3 regions of the Colwellia sp. BRX8-4 genome follow, and region 2 is predicted to be linked to each of the others. Evidence: predicted binding sites of a transcription regulator. Region 2 holds the regulator's gene; each other region holds the start of a gene.

Region 1 (5,371 bases), on a different contig from region 2:
TAAGACCGCCTGGGAATTCTGTATGCGAGTAGTAAATTTTACCTTTCGCTTTATTACCAGTTACTTTCACTTTCTCAGCGTTAATAACAACGATGTAATCGCCAGTATCTACGTGAGGAGTATATTCTGCTTTATGCTTGCCGCGTAAACGGGTTGCAATTTCAGTAGCGATACGTCCTAAAGTCTTATCTTCGGCGTCCACTAAGAACCATTCGCGTTGTACGCTTTCTGGTTTTGCTACAAAAGTTTTCATTAAAAAACCCAATATTTATTATGTTACTTTAAATGATGAATGCTAAGAATTAGCATCACCGGTTAAAAAGACCACGCTCTACCCCTTCGAGTATCGAGTCCATCGCCACTACTTTTCACAAAAGTCAAAAACAGTAGGCATTTGTAACGCAGGGAGCGCGGATTATACAGAAGTTATCTACTAAGATCACCTATAAATCACAATCAATTGCACTTTTTTTAAACTTTTATCACGAATACAATCGCTAGCTAGTAACTAACCACATTTTGAATCGCCGCAATTTAAGCAAGTAGCGCAATTGTCTAATGAGATTACCGACTTTTGATAACATTTTACACATTGGCTTGCTGTGGTTGGAAAAGCTAATAGCTCACTTCCCTCTTTAGCTTTTATTGTTTGGCGCTTTTCCTCAATGTAGGCTTGTTGGTGGTTATCTCTTTCACTTTTTGGCAACATATCTAATGCCTTTAAATGTGTTTCAATAACATGGCCAATATCAGCGACCACCGATGGCATAAATATACCTGTGCCTCTTTGGTAATAGCCACCTTTGGGGTCAAATACTGCTTTTAGCTCTTCGACTAAAAAGGTGCAGTCACCTCCCTTGCGAAATACCGCTGAAATAACCCGTGTTAGCGCCACTACCCAAGAATAAAACTCCATATTTTTTGAATTGACAAAAATTTCGAAAGGACGGCGAGTTTCTTGGTCACTTTCTTGATTGAGCAAAATATCATTAATAGTAATATAAAGAGCATGGTCTGATACTGGCGGTTTTATTTTATAAGTAGAACCAATTAACATTTCAGGACGTTTTGTACTTTCGGTGAGTTTATCCGCGATGCCTTTTATTTTTTCTTTAACAGGCAGCTGATCAGCAACTAACACCTTAACCGCAGTGATCGCTTGATTAATTTCTCTCATTATTAGTTTCCTCGTTATTTTTTGCCAGGGCTTTTAGAGCTTACCGTAGTAACCTTCTTTTAAAGCGTCATGAAGATTTGCAGCCGTATGCGTTTCGCCGTCGTAAACCACCTCTTCATTACCTTTCGCTAAAATCTCAGTGCCATCGGCTAAGGTAAACTGATACGTTACATTAGCGAGTTCTTCGTCTTTTACTAATACGCCTTGATGGACTTCTGGGTTAAAACGAAAAGTCGTACAGCCTTTCAAGCCCTGGTCGTATGCATACAAATAGATATCTTTGAAGTTTTCATAATCGATATCAGTTGGAACATTAATTGTTTTTGAAATAGACGAGTCTATCCAGTATTGTGCCGCAGACTGAATATCAACATGTTCTTTAGGAGCGATGGCATCGGCAGATACAAAATAGTTAGGCAGCTTTTTATTGTCATCTTCGCTATATGCCAAAGCATCTTTATTGATAAAATGACGATATGCCAGCAGTTCATAACTTGAAACAGCGACGGATTCTTTTGATTTCTTACCTTGACGAATAATATTGCGGTGATATTCATGTGCAAAGCTTGGTTCAATACCATTAGATACATTATTACCTAGACTGAGCGCTAAAGTGCCTGTGGGTGCTATTGAAGAATGATGTGTAAAACGGGCGCCAACCTCAGCTAACGCTTCGACAAGTTCAGGATTTTCTTCAGCGATACGCTGCATATAACGACTGTATTTTGCGTGCAGAACTGAACCTTTTATTTTATCCGCCACTTTTATGCCGTCTTTTATCATTTCGGGGCGTTTTACTAGCATTTGCTGAGTTACCACGAACGTTTGTGCAAGTATCGGCGCAGGACCTTTTTCTTTTGCTAAATTTAACGCTTCTTGCCACCCCGTTATCGCTAAAACTTTTGATACTTTGTCAGTAAAAGCCAGGGCTTCAGGACTATTATAAGGTATTTTTAATAATGTCAGAGCTGAGCCTAATCCTAAGTACCCCATACCATGACGGCGCTTACTTTGAATTTCTTGCTGTTGTTCAGGCAGTGGTAAGCCATTAATTTCTACTACGTTGTCGAGCATGCGGGTAAAAACTTTAATAACTTCGCGGTATTTATCCCAATTAAATTTCGCACTAGAAGTGAAAGGTTGCTCAACAAATTTAACTAAATTTACTGAACCCAGCAGACAAGCACCGTTGGGCGGTAATATTTGTTCGCCGCAGGGATTACTTGCACGTAGTTTTTCACAAAACCAGTTGTTATTCATTTCGTTAGCATGGTCAATGAGTAAAAAACCTGGTTCAGCATAGTCAAATGTATTGCTCATTATCATATCCCACAGCCTAACAGCTGGTATCGTGCTATAAATTTTACAGGCGATTTTACCTTCATGATTCAATACATAATTATGTTTTTTAATATAAGCGTTATCAAAATAATTCTCTTTGAAGAGTATTTTATCCCGATCGGTGATAGCGATATCATCGGCAAGTAACTCTTGGTGAGAAATAGGAAAATTGAGTAACCAGTCTTGTTGATTTTTTACAGCAGCAATAAATTCATCACTGATCAGTAGTGATAAATTAAATTGCCGTAACCGACCATCCTCGCGCTTCGCTAAAATAAAACGTTTAACATCAGGGTGAGAGATATCAAAAACCCCCATTTGCGCACCACGCCGCCCGCCGGCAGAACTAATGGTAAAACACATTTTATCGAAGATATCCATGAACGACAGTGGACCTGAAGTTGTGGCACCGGCGCCAGCAACAAAGGCACCACTAGGTCTTAAAGTTGAGAATTCATAACCAATACCACACCCCGCCTTTAACGTTAGGCCTGCTTGGTGCACCGCAGTTAATATACCCGTCATTGAATCGTCGATAGTGCCTGAAACCGTGCAGTTTATTGTTGATGTGGCGGGCTTAAATTTTTTGGCACCTGCATTTGATATTATTCGTCCCGCAGGATAGGCGCCACATTCCATCGCCCAAACAAATTTCTCGTACCACTTTTTCTTATCTTTATTTTCTATATCCGCGAGCGCTAAGGCAACTCGATGAAATGTTTCTGAAATAGTATTCTCTTGCGGGTGGCCATGTTTGTCTTTTAAGCGGTATTTTTTATCCCAAATATCAACTGAAGCGGCTTGTAATTTAATACTTGTCGCTAAGCCTGGTGAAAAAGCGTTTGTCATCAGCATTCCTTTATCATTTTATTTTTGGTGTATATTACCTATAAAAATAAATGACAAAAGCCAAAGCACTACATATTGCGATCAAGATCAATAAACAACACAACATATAGCTAGTTAGCGTAATAACGCTAAAATTGGCATAAAAAAATGCCGATCGTTAAATCGGCATTTTTATAATTATCTTTAAGTAAGTTTTACTATCTCACTAAGGTAAGTGCTTACTTGCTAAATAATCATGTGACTGCATTTCTTGTAAACGACTTAAACAACGTTTGAACTCAAATTCCAAACCACCGTGGCTGTATAAATTTTCCATTTCGACTTCAGCAGAAATAATTAATTTTACATTACGTTCATAAAATTCATCAACCAAGGCAATAAATCGACGGGCCGCATCTTCACGATCGACACTCATTTGTTTAACATTTGCTAATAATACCGTGTGATACAAACGACTTATCTCCATATAGTCAGTTTGACTACGTGCGGATTCACACAACACCGAAAAGTCAAAGTGCACAATACCGTCTGACTCTTCAATCGCCGATAATGAGCGATTATTTATTTTAACGTCAACATCTTTCTTACCTGGTTTGACCGACAATTGAATAAAATATTGCGCCAGGTTTTCACTTGCCTCTGCATCAAGTGGAGCATGGTAAATCTCGGCTTGCTCTAGGGTTCGCAAACGGTAATCAATACCGCTATCGACATTTACCACATCACAATGTTTATTGATGAGTTTAATAGCTGGTAAAAAACGTTCGCGTTGCAAACCATTTCGGTACAGACCGTCAGGTATAATATTTGACGTTGCCACTAAAGTAACATTATGTGCAAATAATTCTTCAAACAAAGCGCCAAGGATCATTGCATCGGTAATGTCGGAAACAAAAAATTCATCAAAACAAATAATACAGGTTTCATCAGCAAAACGTTTGGCAATTATTTTCAATGGGTCAGCTTGCCCGGTTAATGTTTTTAATTCTTGATGAACACGGTGCATAAAGCGATGAAAGTGAACACGCATTTTATTTTCAAAAGGCAAACAATCATAAAATGTATCAACTAAATAAGTTTTCCCTCGACCAACGCCACCCCAAAAATAAAGTCCTTGTATGGTTTTGGTTTCAGATGAGGCAACAATGCGCTTCCAGCGATTAAGCACCTTCTTAAATCCTTCAACGGGTAAGGGTTTATTTTGAAGATCTTCATAGAGACGCTGTAAGTTTTTTACCGCATTTTCCTGCGCATCGTCATGTAAAAAATCATCACGAGTTAAATCTTCATTATACTTATCTAGAGGTGAAAGCTTGATCATTTATTGGCCACTTATATTTTGTTTCACAAAGTCTTTACAGGACTAATGAAATATTTTCTTGAAATTAACAAATTCGCAATCATATTCATTAGGTAAGCGCGAACAGAAGCGCTATTATACAAAATAAGTTCCCATATTTTTACTAATTTTATTGAATATAACGAGGGTTTGACACTATGGATATAGTTTTAGCAATTTTTCTTTTATTAGTTGGTGCGGCAATAGGTTTTGTTGCTAGTCGTTTTTTATCTGCATCAGTCCAAGACAACCAGAAACTTAGTGAACGCGTTAGTAATAGTGAAGCCGCTTTAGCGCAATATAAACTCGATGTTGCAGAACATTTAGATGATTCAACAATACTTTTGGACAAAATGAATAGCACTTGCCAAACAGCCATGTTGCAAATGGAAAAAAGTACGCAGTTATTAAAACAAGCAACACCTTCAGACGTTGATGGCATGCCTTTTTTCTCAAAAGAAACACAAGAACAACTTGCACAAACCGTATCATTACGTCACAGCCGAGCCGAACGTAAGAGTGAAGAAACAAGCACAGAACCACCACTTGACTACTCAGGTCAAGCGAGTGGACTTTTTGCCGACAAGAAACAAAGTGTTACAAATGTAGGCTAATGTTCTTTGGAACTAACGCACACAGCATAGGTCTTTAGTTAAGTATAAAAT
Region 2 (5,371 bases):
TGAGGAACGATCGTTAGACGAAATTTATCATCGGTGACACTGTTAACTGTTAAGCTCGTGCCGTCAATTGTGATAGAGCCTTTTTCGGCAATGTATGGCGCTAAATCACTTGGCATTTCAAGCCAGTATTCTAGGCTATTACCATTATGTTCAATCGAGGTTATTACAACCACAGCATCGACATGGCCAGACACCATATGTCCGCCAAAACGAGTGGTGGGTAACATGGCTTTTTCTAAATTAACAGCCTGCCCTGTTTGATAATCAACAAAGCCAGTACGCTGTAAGGTTTCATTAGAAACATCGGCACTATAAGTTGATGAGTCAAAAGCGACAACGGTTAAACAAATGCCATTGGTCGCTATTGAATCACCTAATTTAACATCACTCATATCTAATAAACCGGTGGAAATAACAATTCTTGCACCCTGTCCAGTAATGTTTATCGCTTGAATGCTACCAACTGCTTCAATTATTCCTGTGAACATAATCACTCTTTAAGTCATTTTTAGGTCAAGTAAAACTCAACACCATACTAAAATTTTACGGTAAAAGTTTAGCAATAATACGGATATCTTTGCCGATCATACGTAAATCAATTATATTTAGTTCTTTTGCTTGGCTCAAGCTTTCAATGCTTGTCATATTCACTAAGCTTTTACTGTCTGCACCCATCAATTTAGGGGCTTGATATAAAATCAATTCATCGACTAAATTTTGTTCAATAAAAGCACCCGCTAATCGAGCACCTGACTCAATGAGTACATCATTTAAATTTAGCTTAGCTAAATATTGAAGTAATGCATGTAAGTCAATCTGTTGTTCATTAGCTAATGTATTGACTACAGGTAAAACCACCTGCTTTACAAAATGAGGCCATTGATGAATGTTTTCAATGGTACGACGAATTAAAATTATTGGGCTGTGCTCATTAAATAAAGCTAAGTTAGGCGTTAAGCGATTTTTTGTATCTATAATCACTCTTATCGGTTGCCTAACGTCTTCCTCTTGATAACTATCTTTTAATTCCCCTAGCTCAGACCAACGTACCGTCATTTTTGCATTATCGGTTAATATACTGTCAGCACCACTGATAATCGCACAACTTTGTGCGCGTAAACGCTGAACATCTTGTCGAGCTTGAGGCGAAGTAATCCATTTACTTTCACCATTTTTCATCGCGGTTTTTCCATCTAAACTCGCCGCTAATTTACAACGGACGTAGGGCAAACCTGTGGTCATTTGTTTGATAAAACCAACATTTAAATCTTCAGCCGCTTGTCTCAATAAACCGTGTTGCGAAGATATTTCCGCTTGTGCTAACATTTTTAAACCATTACCAGCAACTTTAGGATTTGGATCAACCATCGCCGCTATGACATGTTTAATACCGGCAAGAATAAGTCCTTTAGCACAGGGTGGCGTTAACCCATAATGACTACACGGCTCAAGTGTTACATAAGCGGTTGCACCTTGCGCATTTTTACCCGCCATTGCTAACGCGTTAACTTCAGCATGGCCTTCACCCGCTTTTTGATGAAAACCTTCTCCGACAATTTTACCATCTTTTACCAAAACACAACCAACGCGCGGATTAGGCGAGGTGGTATAATGTCCTTGTTTGGCAAGCATTATAGCCCGTTGCATAAAACGGTAATCTTCGGCTGAAAATTCTTTCATCTATTTTTCATTACCTAAGCGCGCAATTTCTTCACTAAATTCGCGAATATCTTCAAAAGAGCGATAAACCGAGGCAAAACGCACATAAGCGACTTTATCTAATTCTTTTAATTGTTCCATGATGATATTACCAAGCAACTCACTCGATACTTCTCGCTCACCAGTGGCACGTAGCTTTGATTTGACTTTATTAATCGATAGTTCGACTTGCTCGACACTCACCGGACGTTTTTCGAGTGCTCGCACTAAACCATTACGCATTTTATCTTCATTGAAAGGCTCACGTGAACCATCATTTTTAATAATACGTGGCATAACTAACTCAGCAGTTTCAAAGGTAGTGTAGCGCTCATGACAGGCTAGACATTCGCGGCGACGGCGAACTTGATGACCGTCAGAGACCAAACGAGAGTCAATGACTTTGGTATCTAAGGCTCTACAAAAAGGACAATACATGGAAAGCTCCAAAAAAGGTTATACCAATCCCAATAAGTATATTTTTATCTTAATGGACTCGGTACTTTCGACACATAGCTCTGTTTAATTGACAGAAACAATAATGGCCGCTAATGCGGCCATTTTAGTCTAATTAAGCTATTGTTACATTAACTTATTTATAGCTTTTCCCATTAGACTTTAAGCGCCACAGCTATATCGCTTAAGACACTAAAGTCGTTAGCTTAATTTACGCGTATACAGGGAAGCGTGAACAAAGTTCTTTAACACTGGCTTTAACATCAGTAACCGTCTGTTCATTGTTGATATCGTCTAAAATATCACAAATCCAACCCGTTAATGCTTGAGTTTCAACAACGCCAAAACCACGACGCGTAATAGCCGGAGTACCTAAACGTAAACCAGAAGTTACAAACGGAGAACGTGGGTCGTTAGGTACTGAGTTTTTATTTACCGTAATATGGGCACGGCCTAATGCAGCATCAGCATCTTTACCTGTAATATCTTTATCAATTAAGTCAAGTAACAATAAGTGGTTTTCAGTGCCGTTAGAAACAACTTTGTAACCGCGTTCCTGAAGAACAGCAACCATAGCTTTAGCATTGTCTAAAACATTCTGTTGATAAACTTTAAACTCAGGTTCTAATGCTTCTTTAAATGCAACCGCTTTAGCTGCAATAATGTGCATTAATGGGCCACCTTGGCCACCTGGGAAAACAGCAGAGTTTAATTTTTTATAGATAGCTTCATCATCACAACCCGAAATAATTAAACCGCCACGAGGACCGGCTAATGTTTTATGAGTAGTTGTAGTAACAACATGCGCATGTGGCACTGGGTTTGGATATAAACCGGCGGCAATTAAACCAGCAACATGAGCCATATCAACGAAAAAGTATGCGCCAACACCGTCTGCGATTTTACGCATACGTGCCCAATCAACAACACCAGAGAAAGCAGAAAAACCACCAATGATCATTTCTGGTTTATGTTCTTGTGCTAAACGTTCCATTTCTTCGTAATCTATGTCACCTGTTTCTGGGTGAAGACCGTATTGAAATGCTTCGTAAGACTTGCCAGAAAAACTAACATGAGAACCATGCGTTAAATGACCACCGTGCGCTAAACTCATTCCTAACACTTTACCACCTGGAGTAACAAGCGCTTGAAAAACTGCAGCATTAGCTTGAGAACCAGCATGAGGTTGCACGTTCGCGTAAGTTGCGCCAAATAATTCTTTTGCACGGTCTATGGCTAATTGCTCAGCGATATCTACGAATTCACAACCACCGTAGTAACGTTTGCCTGGGTAACCTTCAGCATATTTATTAGTTAATTGAGAACCTTGTGCTTCAAGAACACGCGGGCTACAGTAATTTTCTGAAGCAATAAGTTCGATGTGCTCTTCTTGGCGAACTTTCTCATTGCTCATCGCTTGATAAAGTTCCGGGTCAAAATCAGCAATATTCATATCACGTGTAAACATGGTTTTTCCTCAATTATTCAGCCTTAGCTGTTACAGACAATTGTCTAATGGATAGCAAAATTTATGCGGCGTATATTGCCTGAAATCAGCTCAGTTGTACACGGATAAAGGTACAAGCTTTAGCTCATTTAGTAATCTAATATGCCAAGAGTGTTGCTGTTATTATCGATAAAAACTTTTACAGCTTTGATCAACGTTAACAGCAAATAGAATATAACGAAGAAAAAAAGCAATAACAAGAAATTTAAAACAGAAATAAAGCAGAAAAACAAAATATAATCTATTTTATTAAGACATAACCAATATTTATTTTATTAAAATATCATTTAGTTGTTTTAGCTCTTTTTGCCTTTTTATATAAAAAGACTGACTGACAAGCCAAATACTCACCAGAAATATATTCAAAATAGCTAGACCAACAATGGGCGATTTTTCTAATTGCTCGGTGACAGCAAAAACATACCAATTGGCAAAGGGCCCAATAATGAGACAAGAGAACTTTATTAACTTGATGTAGCTAATAGACGACTGACAACCGAGAATGGCATGTTCAATTGCTTTATCAGGACTGCCACAATTTATTTTCCATGCCGATAAACGAGCTTTAATGGCAAATATTACAAAAATAATGGAAAGAATGCCGCCACCACCTAAGTAAATAATGGTTGCTTGATCTTTCGAGCCACTGAGCCACATATAGCTAGCTACAAACAACATAGCCAACGTAGCCATAATATCTATGACTAATAAAGATTTAGCCCACACAGTTCTTTGCTTTGTTTGTTTAAGTAAACGGTTAATATCGGTTTTAATAATAGGTTGGCTTTGCCAGTCTTGGCTCATCTGCGCCCATTGTTCATCAATTACCGAACTATCGAGTGGTTTAGTCGCTTTATTCTTGGGTAAAGTTGCAACATCAAGTATCGCCTCAGCTTGACTTTGAGTAGATAAAATCACTTTACTTTTTTTATGTAACAGGGAATCTTCTTCGTTCATACCGCCTCCATTAACTTACTCAAAGCGATTTTTGCGCGTTGTAAACGCACACCAACAAGATTAACGGATATCACTAAAATATCGGCAATTTCTTGATAACTCATACCTTCGAGCGCTAAGGTGATCACTTGCTGTTGTTCAAGTTTAAGTTGCCTAATAGATTGAGCTAAACGTTGTTGTCTACGTTGTTTTTCTAAGCTCTGATGGGGTGTAGGTTGAATTTTATCTTGCTCTGTCTCTTGGCAAATATCATCAATACTTTGCTCTACCTTGACACTTTTTACTGCTTTGGCAACATGCGTAGCTAAAACATTATGAGCAATACGAGCGACAAAAGTTTTTACCGTACAGTCATTTCTAAAGCTAGGTAGTGCCCGCCAAAGATTGAGGGCTATTTCTTGAAAAAGCTCATCTTGAATTGACGGTTTTGCTTCAAATCCGGTAATGATATGACGGAGTAATTTTTCATACTCTGTCATCCATTGGGTGAATGTTTGCTGATAATTTGCAGTACGTTTCAAAGAATAACTCAATATATGTTGATACGCCGTTTGAAAGCGGTCTTGTTGCTGTAATGTTAATTCTATCGAGTTATCCATCTTAATACCAACTCAGCGTATTGTCATAAAGATTAACTTAATGACATCACCACTTTTTCTGATTTTAATTTTTGTGCGAGTGCCAGCACTAATGCCACGGTCATCCCCACCGTAATTGCGGTGGTACTTGCAAGCACAGTCCAATCGACAGGTA
Region 3 (5,371 bases), on a different contig from region 2:
GGTTCGAGCGTGGTCAATACCAAAGGCACCTGTTAATTCATGGCCTATCATATGTGTTGACCAATCTTGTGGTACTCCAGCACCAATAAGACCGTTTAGTGCCATAGTGGCCGACCACATAATATTTGCTCTAACGTCTAAATCATCTTTAGTTGCCGGGGCTAAGGCTTTAGGTCCTTCTTCAATTAAGGTTTGTAATAAACCTTCACTGAACCTGTCTTGTACTTTGCCATTAACGCTGTAAGTTAAGTACTGTTCAATGGTATGAATAAAAGCATCAACAACACCATTACCAATTTGACGATCTGATAATGAGAAGGTCACACTTGGGTCTAACACCGCAAATAATGGACGCACTAAAGGACTAGAAAAAGGGAGCTTATTACCGTCTCGTGTTACCACGGAATTACCATTACTTTCTGAGCCAGTGGCAGGTAAAGTTAACACCGCGCCAATGGGTAAAGCTTTAGTGAACGCTTGCTGTTTGGCAAGAATATCCCAAGGGTCATCACCTTCAAATAATGCCGCAGCGGCAATAAATTTAGCGCCATCAACAACAGAGCCACCGCCAACAGCAAGTAAATAATCAATATTTTCAGCTTTGATGATCGTTTGCGCTTTCATTAAAGTGTCGTAAGTTGGGTTAGGTTCAATGCCTGAAAATTCAAAGTAAGTGTGCTCTTTAAGCGCATCAATAACTTGCTTATAAACACCATTACCTTTGATTGAACCTCCACCGTAAACAATGAGTACTCTTGCATCTAATGGTATTTCTTTTGAAATGGTTTGAATTTCTCCCGGCCCAAAATTAATTTTAGTTGGGTTTTGAAAATTAAAATTTAACATTTATATGTCCTTAAAGGTAAAGCGTTAAATCGATTAGCTAAACAGGTTAGCTAATCGAGTTGTCTGTTCTAAGTAACTATGCTGAAAGGTGAGTTAATAATTTTTCAGCGGCTAATGCCGAGCTAGCTGGGTTTTGACCGGTAATAATGAGGCCATCTTGAATTGCAAAGGCATGCCAATCTTGAGCCTTTTGGTATTCGCCGCCACGTTTAATCAATTCATCTTCTACTAAAAATGGCACAACTTCAGTTAGTTGAACCGCTTCTTCTTCACTGTTAGTAAAACCGGTTACGGCTTTGCCTTTAACAGCAAAATCACCAGAAGGTTGTTTTACATTTAACAAGGCAGCGCTTGCATGACAAACTGTTGCAACAGCTTTTCCGGCGTTAAGAAAGTTTTCAATCAAGGTAATTGAGTCAGTATTGTCGGTAAGATCCCATAATGGACCATGACCACCAGGATAAAATACTGCATCAAAGTCAGCTTCATTAACAGAAGCTAATATTAGCGTATTAGCGATTTTAGCTTGTGCTTCGCTATCTGCATCGTAACGGTCTGTCGCAGCTGTTTGAAAGTCTTCAAGTGTGCTGGTTGGGTCTATTGGTGCTTGTCCACCCTTAGGTGTTGCTAAAGTAACTTCGACACCAGCATCGATAAAAGCATAATAAGGGGCGGCAAATTCTTCAACCCAAAAACCGGTTTTTTGGCCTGTGTTACCAAGCTCATCATGTGAAGTAAGTACCATTAATATTTGTTTAGTCATTATCATTCATCCGTTTGGTTATATAAGTGAGTTTAGGTGTTCGTTTATTCAATGTAGCTAGTATATGCCTAAGAACAAAAATGAACAATGCAGATAAAACTGACATCATTGTATCAATAATTGATACAATGATTAGCAAAGTAAATGATTAACTGGTTATTACCTCAATAGGTGCTGTTATGGATATCTCATTTGAACAACTCAAAAGTATGGTTGTATTCGCTCAAGTCATTGAACAAGGTAGCTTAAGTGCAGCCGCTAAACATTTAGGACTATCAAGAGCAGTAGTAAGTTATCATTTGAAGAAGCTTGAAGCGCAGCTCGAGGTAAAGTTACTTAATCGTTCAACACGTGCGATTAACCTGACCGAAGCGGGTCAAGCCTATTATGAACGCTGTCGAGTTATTGCTGAGCAAGCCAGTGCCGCTAATCAGCAAATTGAAAATTTCAAAAATGAACCTATCGGCTTACTTAAAATAACGTGCCCGGTAAATGTTGGTTTGCAGACCGTTGTGCCGGCGCTGAACGAATTTAAAAAAATTTACCCCAAAATAGCACTCGATGTGATGTTAACTGATGAGGTCGTTAATATTATGAAAGAAGGTATCGATTTAGCGATTCGCGGTGCCCCCTTACCTGACTCTGGTTTACAAGCAACTAAACTGGCGACGCTACAAACATGCCTTTGTGGCGCACCTGAATATTTTCTGCAATTTGGCCGCCCCACTAAACCGGCTGATTTAAGCGACCACCAATGGGTTATTTATAAATTAACCTCTGGAGTGTTAACCTTGACTAAGGGCAGTCGTTCGTTCAGTGTCACCACAAAAGGCAGTATTAGTACCAATAATGCCGCCGCACGTACTGCCTTTGTTGAAGCAGGACATGGTCTGGGCCGTATTCCTATTTACGATGCTTGGCCAAAAATAAAAGCAGGCACTTTAGAAACAGTGCTAGATGATTATGCTTTTAGCGACATTAATGTCTTTGGTGTATTCCCGCCTGGTACAGCCAATTCCAAAAAGCTGCGCTTATTACTTAACTTCTTAAAAGAGTATTTCACCAGCCAAAGTATAATAAAAAAGCAATAACCCCACTTATTAATGTATATATTTTTGTGTGGACCAACCGCTCTTATGATCTACTAATAACTAGCGGATAAACTTTATACAAGTTGTCATCGTAACGCTTAACCTAAACAGTCTATATCAGCATTATTGTTCATTTAGTGCCCTTCCTGCTTAAAAAAAAGCAACGTGTTGTTTTTATTGGAAATTAAGTTTTAGCTGACAAAAACAACCAATAAACGGGTAATTTTATTTAAAAATAAATTACCCACAAAAATTAATTAAAATAAACGTTGCGTTTTTGTAATATCAAAAATAAAAAGCACTACTAAGTTAGTCGTTACTAACTGAACTTTTACTCTAAAGAAAGTTATTAAAAACTATGCTTTTTATCACTTGCAAAAACAGCCAAACCTCATTATCTTGTGATCAGTTTTTAGAAAACCCCTATATATAGTGTATTTGTTGTTCAGATGTTTTTTTGTGCTAATTTACATTTTAGGGAAATATAATACTGATAAGTGTTCACTTAACGTTTTCTTTAGTTGACAACGTTAGGTAAATAAAGCGACCAGCATAATTAATAAATGACAGGCTCTTCATGACTAATAATCTTTTTGTAAGTAAGCGTAACGGCAAAAAAGAACTCATCGATTTAGAAAAAATTCATCAAGTTATCACTTGGGCTGCTGAAGGCCTTGATAACGTTTCGGTGTCACAAGTTGAGTTGAAATCTCATATTCAATTCTACGACGGTATCAAGACTGCTGACATTCATGAAACTATCATTAAAGCCGCCGCTGATCTTATTTCAGAAGAGACACCTGATTATCAGTATTTATCAGCACGTTTGGCTATTTTTCATCTACGTAAAAAAGCCTACGGCCAATTTGAGCCGCCTAAATTATTTACCCATGTTGTTAGTATGGTAGAAAATGGTAAATATGATGAACATCTTCTAGCTGATTACAGCGAAGCAGAGTTTGAACAAATGGAAAAATTTCTTGTTCATCCTCGCGATTTAGACTTTAGTTACGCCGCAGTCAAACAATTAGAAGGTAAATACCTTGTCCAAAACCGGGTAACGGGTGAAATTTACGAAAGTGCTCAGTTTTTATATATCTTAGTGGCCGCTTGTTTATTTGCTAAATATCCTGTTGAAACACGTTTAAAATATGTTGAAGGTTTTTATCACGCGATTTCAACCTTCAAAATATCGTTACCTACACCTATTATGGCAGGGGTACGTACGCCTACTCGTCAATTTTCATCTTGTGTATTAATTGAATGTGGTGACAGTTTAGACTCAATAAACGCGGCTTCTAGCTCTATTGTTAAATATGTTTCACAACGAGCAGGCATTGGCATCAATGCTGGCCGTATTCGCGCTTTAGGTAGTTCGATACGTAATGGTGAAGCCTTTCATACCGGTTGTATTCCGTTTTTCAAGCATTTTCAAACGGCTGTTAAAAGTTGTTCACAAGGGGGAGTTCGAGGCGGCGCAGCTACGTTATTCTACCCACTTTGGCATTTAGAAGTTGAAAGCTTACTGGTCCTTAAAAATAACCGAGGTGTTGAAGAAAATCGTGTCCGTCATTTAGATTATGGCGTGCAATTCAATAAGCTTATGTACACACGCTTAATCAAAGGAGAGTCTATTACTCTCTTTAGCCCGAGCGATGTTCCTGGCCTTTATGATGCTTTTTTTGAAGACCAAGAGAAATTTGAAGCCTTGTATGTAAAATATGAAGCTGATGATTCAATTCGTAAAAAATGCATTAAAGCTATTGAGTTATTCACCTTATTTGCTCAAGAGCGTGCCAGCACAGGTCGAATTTATTTACAGAATGTTGATCACTGTAATACGCACAGCCCATTCGATCCGAAACAAGCACCAATACGCCAAAGTAATTTGTGTTTAGAGATTGCGCTACCGACACAACCAATGAATGATATTAATGATCCAAATGGCGAAATTGCCCTTTGTACTTTGTCAGCCTTTAACTTAGGCGCAATAGAAAGCTTAGATGAATTAGAAGGTTTATCAGACCTTGCAGTTCGAGCGCTTGATAGTTTACTTGATTATCAAAACTACCCGATGCCAGCTGCTTACAATGCCACTATAGGCAGAAGAACATTAGGTATAGGCGTAATAAACTATGCTTATTACTTAGCTAAAAACGGCGTGTATTATTCAAATGGCAGTGCTAACAATTTAACTCACCGTACCTTTGAAGCCATTCAATTTAATTTATTGAAAGCATCAAATGAATTAGCAAAAGAAAAAGGCGCTTGTCCTAAATTTAATGAGACACGTTTATCACAAGGTATTTTACCGATTGATACTTATAAAAAGACCATTGACGACATTACCGGTGAACCCCTTCATCTTGACTGGGAAACTTTGCGAGAGAGTATCAAGACACATGGCGTAAGAAATTCAACGGTTTCCGCGTTAATGCCATCTGAAACTTCATCACAAATTTCAAATGCTACAAATGGAATTGAACCACCAAGAGGTTTAATCAGTATAAAGGCTAGTAAAGATGGTGTTTTAAAACAGGTTGTACCTGAATATCAAAGATTAAAGGGTAACTATGAGTTACTTTGGAATATTCCAAATAACGAAGGTTACTTGCAGCTAGTGGGTATCATGCAGAAGTTTATTGACCAAACCATCTCTGCAAATACTAAC

What was found. The regulator NrdR, encoded in region 2, represses ribonucleotide reductase genes. The targets are predictions, from matches to a motif close to AAACACNANATNTNGTGTTT.
Region 1: a site for NrdR is predicted at 3,431-3,450, ahead of H4J56_RS05350 (adenosylcobalamin-dependent ribonucleoside-diphosphate reductase). Genes of this name have one in related genera too.
Region 3: a site for NrdR is predicted at 3,119-3,138, ahead of nrdA (class 1a ribonucleoside-diphosphate reductase subunit alpha). Genes of this name have one in related genera too.

The regions. Positions count from the first base shown of each region.
Region 1 is NZ_JACGVS010000004.1:119,267-124,637, reverse strand. It holds gene rplM (50S ribosomal protein L13) at 1-253, opposite strand, end outside; gene H4J56_RS05355 (NrdJb) at 509-1,177, opposite strand; gene H4J56_RS05350 (adenosylcobalamin-dependent ribonucleoside-diphosphate reductase) at 1,211-3,367, opposite strand; gene zapE (cell division protein ZapE) at 3,573-4,688, opposite strand; gene H4J56_RS05340 (YhcB family protein) at 4,865-5,320, shown strand.
Region 2 is NZ_JACGVS010000025.1:14,420-19,790, reverse strand. It holds gene H4J56_RS16795 (riboflavin synthase) at 1-488, opposite strand, end outside; gene ribD (bifunctional diaminohydroxyphosphoribosylaminopyrimidine deaminase/5-amino-6-(5-phosphoribosylamino)uracil reductase RibD) at 544-1,680, opposite strand; gene nrdR (transcriptional regulator NrdR) at 1,681-2,136, opposite strand; gene glyA (serine hydroxymethyltransferase) at 2,366-3,622, opposite strand; gene H4J56_RS16775 (hypothetical protein) at 3,929-4,618, opposite strand; gene H4J56_RS16770 (RNA polymerase sigma factor) at 4,615-5,217, opposite strand; gene H4J56_RS16765 (ABC transporter permease) at 5,250-5,371, opposite strand, start outside.
Region 3 is NZ_JACGVS010000015.1:78,725-84,095, reverse strand. It holds gene H4J56_RS13445 (iron-containing alcohol dehydrogenase) at 1-846, opposite strand, end outside; gene H4J56_RS13440 (type 1 glutamine amidotransferase domain-containing protein) at 923-1,609, opposite strand; gene H4J56_RS13435 (LysR family transcriptional regulator) at 1,789-2,700, shown strand; gene nrdA (class 1a ribonucleoside-diphosphate reductase subunit alpha) at 3,278-5,371, shown strand, end outside.